One region of the Alkalicoccus luteus genome, then DNA from elsewhere that is predicted to be linked to it. Evidence: predicted binding sites of a transcription regulator. Region 1 holds the regulator's gene; the other holds the start of a gene.
What was found. The regulator LexA, encoded in region 1, represses DNA repair genes until DNA is damaged. The targets are predictions, from matches to a motif close to CGAACATATGTTCG.
Positions count from the first base shown of each region.

Region 2: a site for LexA is predicted at 2,054-2,067, ahead of ACSZLD_RS04375 (DNA polymerase IV). Genes of this name have one in related genera too.

Region 1 covers NZ_JBPZEY010000002.1:225,600-230,350, forward strand. The annotation lists gene ACSZLD_RS03335 (methionine gamma-lyase family protein) at 1-701, shown strand, start outside; gene glnA (type I glutamate--ammonia ligase) at 901-2,244, shown strand; gene lexA (transcriptional repressor LexA) at 2,364-2,984, opposite strand; gene yneA (cell division suppressor protein YneA) at 3,171-3,470, shown strand; gene ACSZLD_RS03355 (YneB family resolvase-like protein) at 3,467-4,135, shown strand; gene ACSZLD_RS03360 (DUF896 domain-containing protein) at 4,173-4,409, shown strand; gene tkt (transketolase) at 4,632-4,751, shown strand, end outside.
Region 2 covers NZ_JBPZEY010000003.1:54,783-59,533, forward strand. The annotation lists gene ACSZLD_RS04365 (CC/Se motif containing family) at 73-381, shown strand; gene ACSZLD_RS04370 (anaerobic C4-dicarboxylate transporter family protein) at 452-1,762, opposite strand; gene ACSZLD_RS04375 (DNA polymerase IV) at 2,128-3,354, shown strand; gene ACSZLD_RS04380 (YolD-like family protein) at 3,351-3,671, shown strand; gene ACSZLD_RS04385 (acetamidase/formamidase family protein) at 3,738-4,700, shown strand.

The DNA of each region.
Region 1 (4,751 bases):
TAAAAGCCGTTTATCCGGATGTAATTGTGTTTGTAGATAATTGTTACGGTGAATTTGTGGAAGATAAAGAACCGGGCCACGCAGGTGCTGACTTAATCGCTGGTTCGCTGATCAAAAATCCGGGGGGAGGCTTAGCGCTTACCGGAGGTTATATTTGCGGGAGGGATGAGTTGCTGAAGAAGTGTGCAAATCGCCTTGCAGCTCCCGGAATTGGAGCAGAAGGGGGCGCGACGACAGGAGTCCTGCATGGTATGTTTCAAGGCTTTTTCCTTGCTCCTCATGTCGTTGGCGAAGCACTCAAAGGAGCTGTATTCACGGCAGCTCTTCTCGAAAAAGCAGGGATGACCGTCGACCCGAAAGCTTGTGAAGCGCGCACAGATTTAATACAGTCTGTTCATTTTAACTCTGCCGAAGAAATGACGGCCTTCTGCCAAACAATTCAACAGTATTCCCCAGTAGATGCGCATGTCACCCCGCAGCCTTCTCCAATGCCGGGATACAGCGACGATGTCATTATGGCAGCCGGTGCATTTGTTCAAGGCGCAAGTATTGAGCTTTCAGCTGACGGGCCGCTGCGACCGCCTTACCGAGCATATGTCCAGGGCGGGCTCACGTTTGAACATGTAAAAACAGCAGTAACGGAAGCGGCTGCTGCAGCTGTGTCAAATGGAATAAGCAGAGAACACGAGAAAAACAGATGAAGATGGATTATAGGTGAGATAAAAGGCGATGATTTCAGTCAAAAGCACATGAACCACGATTTTGATTGTCAGAAAATTTCCCTGTTAGATTATCTGACAATCACCTTTTCATCACTCGTAAAGTTCGGTAGGATACAACTATCGCAGTTTTCAGAATTACCTGAAGCTGTTCAGATTATCGAAGGAGGAGAATATAAACATGAGCAATACGACTAAAAAAGACATAATGAAAATGGCTGAGGAGGAAAACGTTAAGTTTATCCGACTACAGTTCACTGATTTGCTGGGAATCATCAAGAACGTTGAAATCCCGGTGGACCAGCTTCCAAAAGCGCTCGACAATCTGATGATGTTTGATGGATCCTCCATCGAAGGTTTCGTTCGAATTGAAGAATCCGATATGTATCTTCATCCGGACCTTGAAACGTGGGTTGTATTCCCTTGGACTCCCGAAAAAGGAAAAGTGGCTCGTCTGATTTGTGACGTTCACAACCCGGATAAAGACCGCACGCCGTTTGCCGGTGATCCACGCGGAATTCTTAAAAAAGTACTTAAAGAAGCAGAAGATCTCGGATTCTCCGACTTCAATATTGGACCTGAGCCGGAATTCTTCCTGTTCAAAAATGATGAAAACGGAGAGCCGACTCTTGAACTTAATGATAAAGGCGGATATTTTGACCTTGCGCCTACAGACCTTGGGGAGAACTGCCGACGCGACATCGTGCTTGAACTGGAGGATATGGGCTTTGAAATTGAAGCTTCCCACCACGAGGTAGCACCTGGTCAGCATGAGATTGACTTCAAATACGCGGATGCTGTTACAACAGCTGATAACATCCAGACGTTTAAGCTCGTTGTTAAAACAATTGCGCGTAAACACGGATTGCATGCTACATTCATGCCAAAGCCGCTTTTCGGTGTGAATGGTAATGGAATGCATGCAAACATGTCTCTTTTCCGCAGTGAAAAAGATAATGCATTCTATGATGAGTCAACAGAAACTGGCATGAGTGAAACAGCTATGCAATTCCTGGCTGGTATTCTTAAGCATGCAGATGCTTTTACTGCCATTACGAATCCAACCGTTAACTCCTACAAACGACTCGTACCAGGTTATGAAGCACCTTGCTACATCGCATGGTCCATGCGTAACCGTTCACCGCTCGTGCGTATTCCTTCTTCACGTGGTCTTTCCACACGTATCGAGGTACGCAGCGTAGACCCTGCAGCTAATCCGTATCTGGCAATGGCAGCACTTCTGGCAGCAGGCCTTGACGGGGTGCGCAAGAAGCTTACTCCGCCAGAAGAAACAAACCGCAATATCTATGCGATGGATGCACAGGAGCGTGAAGCAGAAGGCATCCAGGCGCTTCCTGCATCACTGAAAGAAGCGATTGAAGCATTGGCAAAAAACGAGACGATTACGAAATCACTCGGAAGCCATGCTCTGGAACACTTCATTGAAGCGAAAGAAATTGAGTGGGATATGTTTGCCACCCAGGTTCACCCTTGGGAGCGCGAGCAGTACATCCAGACGTATTAAGAATAGCGAAGAGCTGTCCGCATCCGGACAGCTCTTCTTTTGTGAATTTAGCCGCATAAAACAGCAGCGCCTCCTGATTGTTCAGGAGGCGCTGCTGTACAGTCATCGGTTATTCCCGTTTAATGAAGCGTGCGGAACACCCCGACAACCTTACCGAGAATTTGAACGTAATCTAAGATGATCGGCTCGAGAGAAGCGTTTTCCGGCTGAAGGCGGAAATAATCCTTCTCTTTAAAAAAACGTTTGACAGTAGCTTCGTTTTCATCGGTCATGGCTACGACAATATCTCCATTATCCGCATGGGCCTGCTGGCGTACAACGACGTAATCACCGTCGAATATACCGGCTTCGATCATGGAATCACCAGAAATCTCCAGAATAAACGATTCTTCATCCTGTGCGAGACTAGCCGGAAGTGGAACATACTCTTCAACATTTTCAATCGCGGTTATCGGCTGCCCGGCCGTTACCTTACCAATTACAGGAACAGAGATAGACGGGGTATGCGCAATAGACTGGTCACCCTCCTGACCAATAACTTCAATCGCTCTCGGCTTTGTAGGATCGCGACGAATAAAGCCTTTTTTTTCTAATCTGGAAAGATGGCCGTGAACGGTCGAGCTGGAAGCGAGACCGACTGCTTCACCAATCTCTCTGACGGACGGAGGATAGCCTTTATCCTTGACCTCATCCCGGATAAAATCGAGGATCGCCTGCTGCCGGGTGGATAATTTCGTCATGTAAACACCTCATTATTTTAGGTTAGAAACATTCGAGCTTATATTTCCTTATGGAAAAGTATAGCATGAGAACAAAGGTTTCGCAAACGTTCGTTCTATTTTAATGTTGACACGAACGTTCGTTCCTTGTAAGCTGTTTATAGAATGTACGAACAAATATTCCTGCGAACAAAGGGGCGAACAGTTATGATCAGGCATTGGAACATCACAGGACCAGTAACATCACTACTTGCAGCAGCTGCTATTTTCTCAGCAGCCGGGGTAACCGGAGAAGATCATCCTGTTATGCCGGCCGACGGCGAACACGTGGTGAAGGAAGGTGAATCACTTTGGACTGTAGCTGATTCTATGTCTGAAGAGCTGGACATGAAGCTGGAAGAAACCGTATACTGGCTGAAGCAGGAAAATGAGCTGGACAATGAAACAATTTATCCTGGACAATCATTAACCGTGCCAGGCGAGTGGATTGGAGTGGCATCAGAGTGAATGCTTTTATATACTGCCGCGTAAGCACTGAAAAAGAAACACAGCAAAGTTCGTTGGCACGGCAGGAAGAAGAGCTGGCGGCAGCTGCAAAAGAATGGGGAATGAATACGGTACAAATTGAACGGGAGGAAGCGAGCGGTTATGACGTCGACAGGCCTGGGATTCTCACGATCCTGGAGGGAATGAAAGAAACTGAAGATGCTTGTTTGCTTATTCAGGATGAAACCCGGCTTGGACGAGGGAATGCCAGGATGGCTCTACTGCACCAGCTTCGTAAATATGACTGCACTGTTTATTCCATTAAGGATAATGGGAAGCTGCAAGTTTCAGAGACTGATTCAATGGTATTGGAAATTGTATCGCTTGTCGAAGAATATCAGCGCAAGCTTCAAAATGCGAAGATCAAGCGCGGGATGAAGAAGGCGGTTGATGGCGGCTACAAACCTCACAATAATTTGGAACGGCATCGCCTCGGCGGCCGTAAAAAAATGGAGGTCCCGGTAGAGGAAATCGTCCGGCTTCGTCACAACGGAATGACGTTTCATGAGATTGCAGTCATGATGCGTGGGCTTGGATTTACGGTTTCCAAAGCTACTGCTCATAGAAGGTACCGGGAATACGTGCATGAGAGCAGACTGCTTGAAAACGATTCTGTGAACCGGTAAAATGAACCTATTATTTATAATTGGAGGCATGTTACAGGTGATCAGTAAAGAAAAACTCGACCGGATTAACCTATTAGCTAAAAAAGCTAAGGCAGACGGTTTATCTATCAAAGAACAAAAAGAACAAAAAGAGCTGCGCCAGGAATATTTAAAAAACGTTCGCAGCAGTTTTCGTAATCAACTGAGCTCTGTTAAAGTGGTTGATGAAGAAGGAAATGATGTAACGCCGGAAAAGCTGAAAGCGGAAAAACGGAACAACAATATTATTCATTAGCAGATAAACCATTCTTATAAAGGAATGGTTTTTTATCAGTCTATTTGTTCATTGAATGAACAAATAGACTGAACCCGCGCCTGTCAACGATACGCCAGCCTGCAGACGTACGTACAATTGTGTGCAAAGTTTCGTTTTCTGGTTGTCTAACCGGTGCGAAACATATATCATAAAACGAGTAAGGTAAATTAAAACGCAAAGTGAGGGTGTTAATTCATGACAATGACCACTTCCGTTGATCAACTGTCGATTAATACGATCCGTACCCTATCAATTGACAGCATTGAAAAAGCTAATTCCGGACATCCGGGTATGCCAATGGGCTCTGCACCGATGGCGTAC
Region 2 (4,751 bases), on a different contig from region 1:
TTTTCTGTTGGCATCAGGCGGGTTCTCCGGTTCCCGCCGCCAGAAATATTTGTTTATGGAGGGTTGTACTGTATGGATGTTCGTATGAATACGCGTACGCGTCAATGGCTGCTGAAACAGGGCGGTGTCGTAACGGTTGATCCGTTTGTATTTCCGGGATTGATTAAAAACAAACGGATTCTGATTGATCATGATATTTCCCACGCGGAGCCGGAGAACAAAGAAGCTTATCACCAGTTTGATGTCGATGGAATTACGGTTTATCTCCACCGCAGCCTTACGATGAAGCACGCTGTCACCTTTTCTGTCGGAGGACGTGCACCGTTTGAGCAGATGCAGGTGAGCGGCGTACGCCGTCTTTTTACTGAAAATACGTGGTAGACCTTTTCTACCGCTAAAACAGAAGCCGCCCAGCCTCTCGGCCTGGACGGCTTCTTTTGTTTTACTTGCTTTAGAACAATGCCGTAAAGGCAAACCCTAATGCAACGGCACTAATAATCGCAACCAGTCCCGGAATCATAAAGCTGTGGTTAAATACATAATTTCCGATTTTGGTTGTTCCGGTGCGGTCAAAGTTGATTGCGGCAATAAGCGGACCGTAGTTCGGAATAAAGAAATAGCCATTTACTGCCGGGAACATGGCAATCAGAAACAGCGGGTTGATGCCTAATCCTACTGCAAGCGGCATCAGCGCGCTGACTGTAGCCGCCTGGCTGTTCAGGAATATCGACATGAAGAACAGAGCAAATGCAAAGATCCACGGGGCCGTTTCCACCATTCCCTGCACCGCTGGTTCAATTTGATCCATATTCGCCTGGAAGAACGTATCCCCCATCCAGGCAATCCCGAATATCGCAACGACAGCTACAACTCCTGCACGAAATACGCTTCCCTCTGCCAGTTTATTCACATTAACTTTCCCTGCCAGAATGATGATTGCAGCAACTGTCAGCATAATGATCTGAATCGTATACGGCATCGACAGCGGCTCCATTTCGCCGTCTACCGCAAAGGAAGGTCTAAGCTCCGGAATACTTCCAAGCAGAACGATCAGCATCGCAGCAGCCAGAAACAGCCAGACCGAAAGCTTTGATACGGTTGTTACCTCTGCGGTATTTTCTCTCACTGCGGCAGGACGCAACCCTTCTTTCACGCGCTTTTGATATTCCGGGTCGTCCTCCAGCTCAGCTCCCCGCTTCCGAATCACGAAAGCAGAAATCATAATCGCTGTAAAGGTTGCCGGAATGGTTACGGCAAGAATTTGAAAGAGCGTAATGTCGAACGGCGCCAGCAGAGCTACTAAGGCAACGGTTGCAGCTGAAATCGGGCTGGCTGTGATCGCCTGCTGCGAAGCAATGACAGCGATGGACATCGGTCGCTCCGGCCGTACTTTCGATTCCTGTGCAACTTCAGAAATAACAGGAAGCAGCGTGTAGGCGACGTGCCCGGTTCCAGCAAAAAAAGTGAAGAAATAGGTGACTACCGGAGCCATAAATGTGATGCGCTGCGGGTTTTTGCGCAGGATTTTCTCCGCAAGCCCGATCAGATAATCCATACCGCCAGAGGCCTGCAGGGCACCGGCCGCTGTGATAACCGCCACAATCATCAGCATGACATCAATCGGCGGCGACGTCGGCTCCAGACCGAAACCAAACGTCAAAATGGCAAGGCCGACCCCGCCCATGACGCCGAGGCCGATACCCCCGATTCGTGCTCCTATTACGATAGCGGCCAGAACGACCGCGAACTGAATCCAAAACATAGTTCTGTTCCTCCTGATTCATTTATGCAGACGTCCAGTCTGTTTAACGCTCTTTATCATAGCAGTACACTGCAGAGAAGACGAGTCAGCTGTAGCCGGCTTCTTTGCATTTTTGCCGACTCTGCTTTCTCAATACGCTCTGAGCTTTCTGCTCCTCCTATTTTAAAGAGTATTATCGCATATGCACATCAATCAGATCATGAAATCGATTACATCTGTTATTTGCTCCCAAATCTGTTTTTTTTGAATCAAATCAGGTTTGATGATCACCGAAAAGCGGAAATAAATAAGCGAACATGTGTTCTTGACCTGCTTTTTCGTTCAGAGTAAGATAAACATAGTGATTCCATCAGGAGGAGTGCCACATGAACCAGACTATTTTTCTTATCGATATGCAATCGTTTTTCGCCTCAGTGGAACAGCAGAAGTATGGACTTGCCCCCGGAACGCCGCTTGTCGTGTCAGGTGCTCCTTCGCGCCCATCCGGCGTTATTCTTGCTGCAAGTCCGGAAGCCAAGCAGGCTGGTATTACAAATGGAGAGCGCCTCCGTGACGCACGGCTGAAGTGCCCGAACGTGCGCATTGTCCCCCCACATATGCAGGACTATCTCGACTGGTCCCTGCGAATCACCGATATTTTTGAAACGTTTACTGATCAAGTGGAACCTTACAGTATTGACGAGCAGTTTATGGATGTATCCGGATCCATTCGCCTCTTCGGTTCGCCGGAGAAGACGGCTGCTGCCGTTCAGGAAGCTGTTTATCAGGAAACGGGAGTCTATGCACGTGTCGGGATCGGCGACAATAAAGTGCTTGCTAAGATGGCGTGTGATTTGTTTGCAAAGAAGAGCAGCAGCGGCCAGGCCCGGCTCACGTCAGACGATGTAGAATCCAGGCTCTGGCCTCTTCCGGTCGAAAAGCTGTTCCGGGCCGGCGCGAAAATGAGCCGCCACCTCCGAATGCGCGGTCTTCAGACCATTGGCGACTTTGCCGCACTGAAACCTGAAGAAGTCCGCTCAAGATGGGGCATTCACGGTCAGGTGCTGTGGATGAATGCACAGGGCGTTGATCATTCTCCGGTTACCACCGAGACCTTTTCCGGTCAGAAAGCGATCGGCAACGGCATGACACTGCCGGCTGAGTACGTTCGTCTGGAAGACATTGAACTCGTGCTGCTCGAGCTGTGCGATGAAGTCTGCAGCAGGGCCCGTCGGGAGTTGAAAGCAGGAATAACTGTTTCCTGCGGGGCTTCCGGTCCAGCCGGCGGCTTTCACCGCAGCATCTCCATGCAGGAACCTTCCAGCGCCGCTTCGGCCGTCTTCGCAGCTGCCGCTTCCCTGCTCCGCCGCTTCTGGTCCGGCTTTCCCGTCCGCCGGATTCATGTGTCTCTTTCCGGACTTTCGCCCGATGGCTGTATCCAGCTGAATCTATTTCGGGATCCCGGCAAACAGCTTGCTTCCCGGGAGCTCGGCTACATGACTGACCGGCTCCACGACCGGTTCGGCAAACATGCCGTCAGGCGGGCTTCCTCCAAGCTGCCTGCTTCCCAGTTTCAAGAGAGAGCGCAGCGAATTGGAGGTCACTTTAAATGAAAGATCGTTATTTAAAGCGAGGAAATTTAATGTGGGAAGGCAGCCGTATGATGCTGCACGAGCATACGGCTGCCTTGAAAAAGCGGGCGGAACTGCAGAAACGCACACCGCCGCCCTCCCTCACCTCTGAAGACTGGGCCCTTTTCGGAGAACGGCTTCATACCGCTTCTTTTCAAGGGTTCGAAGTCGAGCTTCTTTTTTGGGAAGATGGCGCCGTCTACAGTGCAGTCGGTGTTCCCGTCCTTAGCGAAAAACGTATTTATATAGAAGGAACCGAGTTAAAGCCGGAACAACTGATTCGGGTAACGTATGCATAATACTTTGCAAATGCGAACGGCTGTGTCATGCTCACAGAGAACATTTCACAAAAGGAGTTGACCTGCATGATGCATCATACGATTCCTTTGAGTCAAAGTGTGCTGCGCGGCTCGTTCAGCCGGGACTACGATCCTGTTCTGACAGCTGCCTCAGAGGACATCATTACATTTCAAACACCAGATATCGAATGGGGATACAGCCCTGAACCGGGAAAAGCAGTACGAACGCTTCGACCGGCTGCAGAAGAAGCCGATCCAAAGCATCCGGTTATCGGTCCGATCGAGATTCAAGGAGCATCCCCCGGCATGACGGTCGAAGTACGTATCCAAAAGCTTGAAACCGGCTGGTATGGACGGAGCTGGGGTGGCGGAGCCGGCACTTGGCAGAGCGAGGCCATGCAGCTGACGGGTGATCGGACGGCGATCGACTGGCGTCTTGACCGAGAGACCTCAACGGCTACTGCTGACATAGGAGACGTCTCCTACACGGTTCCGATGCAGCCTTTTCTTGGATTGATTGCCCTGCAGCCGCGAGGAAGAGACGTCTATCCGACCCCTCCTCCTTACTATACCGGCGGAAACATTGACTGCCGGGAGCTGACAGCAGGCAGCAGCCTTTTTCTCCCCGTAGAAACGGAGGGAGCAATGCTATACGCTGGCGACGGCCATGCAGCCCAGGGTGATGGAGAAGTAAGCGGTACAGCAATCGAGTGTCCGATGGATAAAGCAAGCATTCAAATCATCCTGCATCCGGACATGACGCTCACCCAGCCCTACGCAAAAACTCCTGCCGGACTCGTTACCTTTGGTTTTGATACGGATCTGAACATTGCATGCGCCAATGCGCTGCGGGACATGAACCGGCGGATGGCTGCTGCATTTCAAATCACAGAAGAGCAGGCCGCCGCACTTGCCGGCGCTGTCGTAGATCTCCGCATCACCCAGGTCGTTAATGGTGTAAAAGGCGTGCATGCGGTTCTTCCTGAAGATCGGCTGCACGTTGCCGGACTCGCGAGCGACTCCAGCTGAAAATCAACGTATTAAAAAAACGCTTCCGAAGCCTGCTGGCTTTGCGGAAGC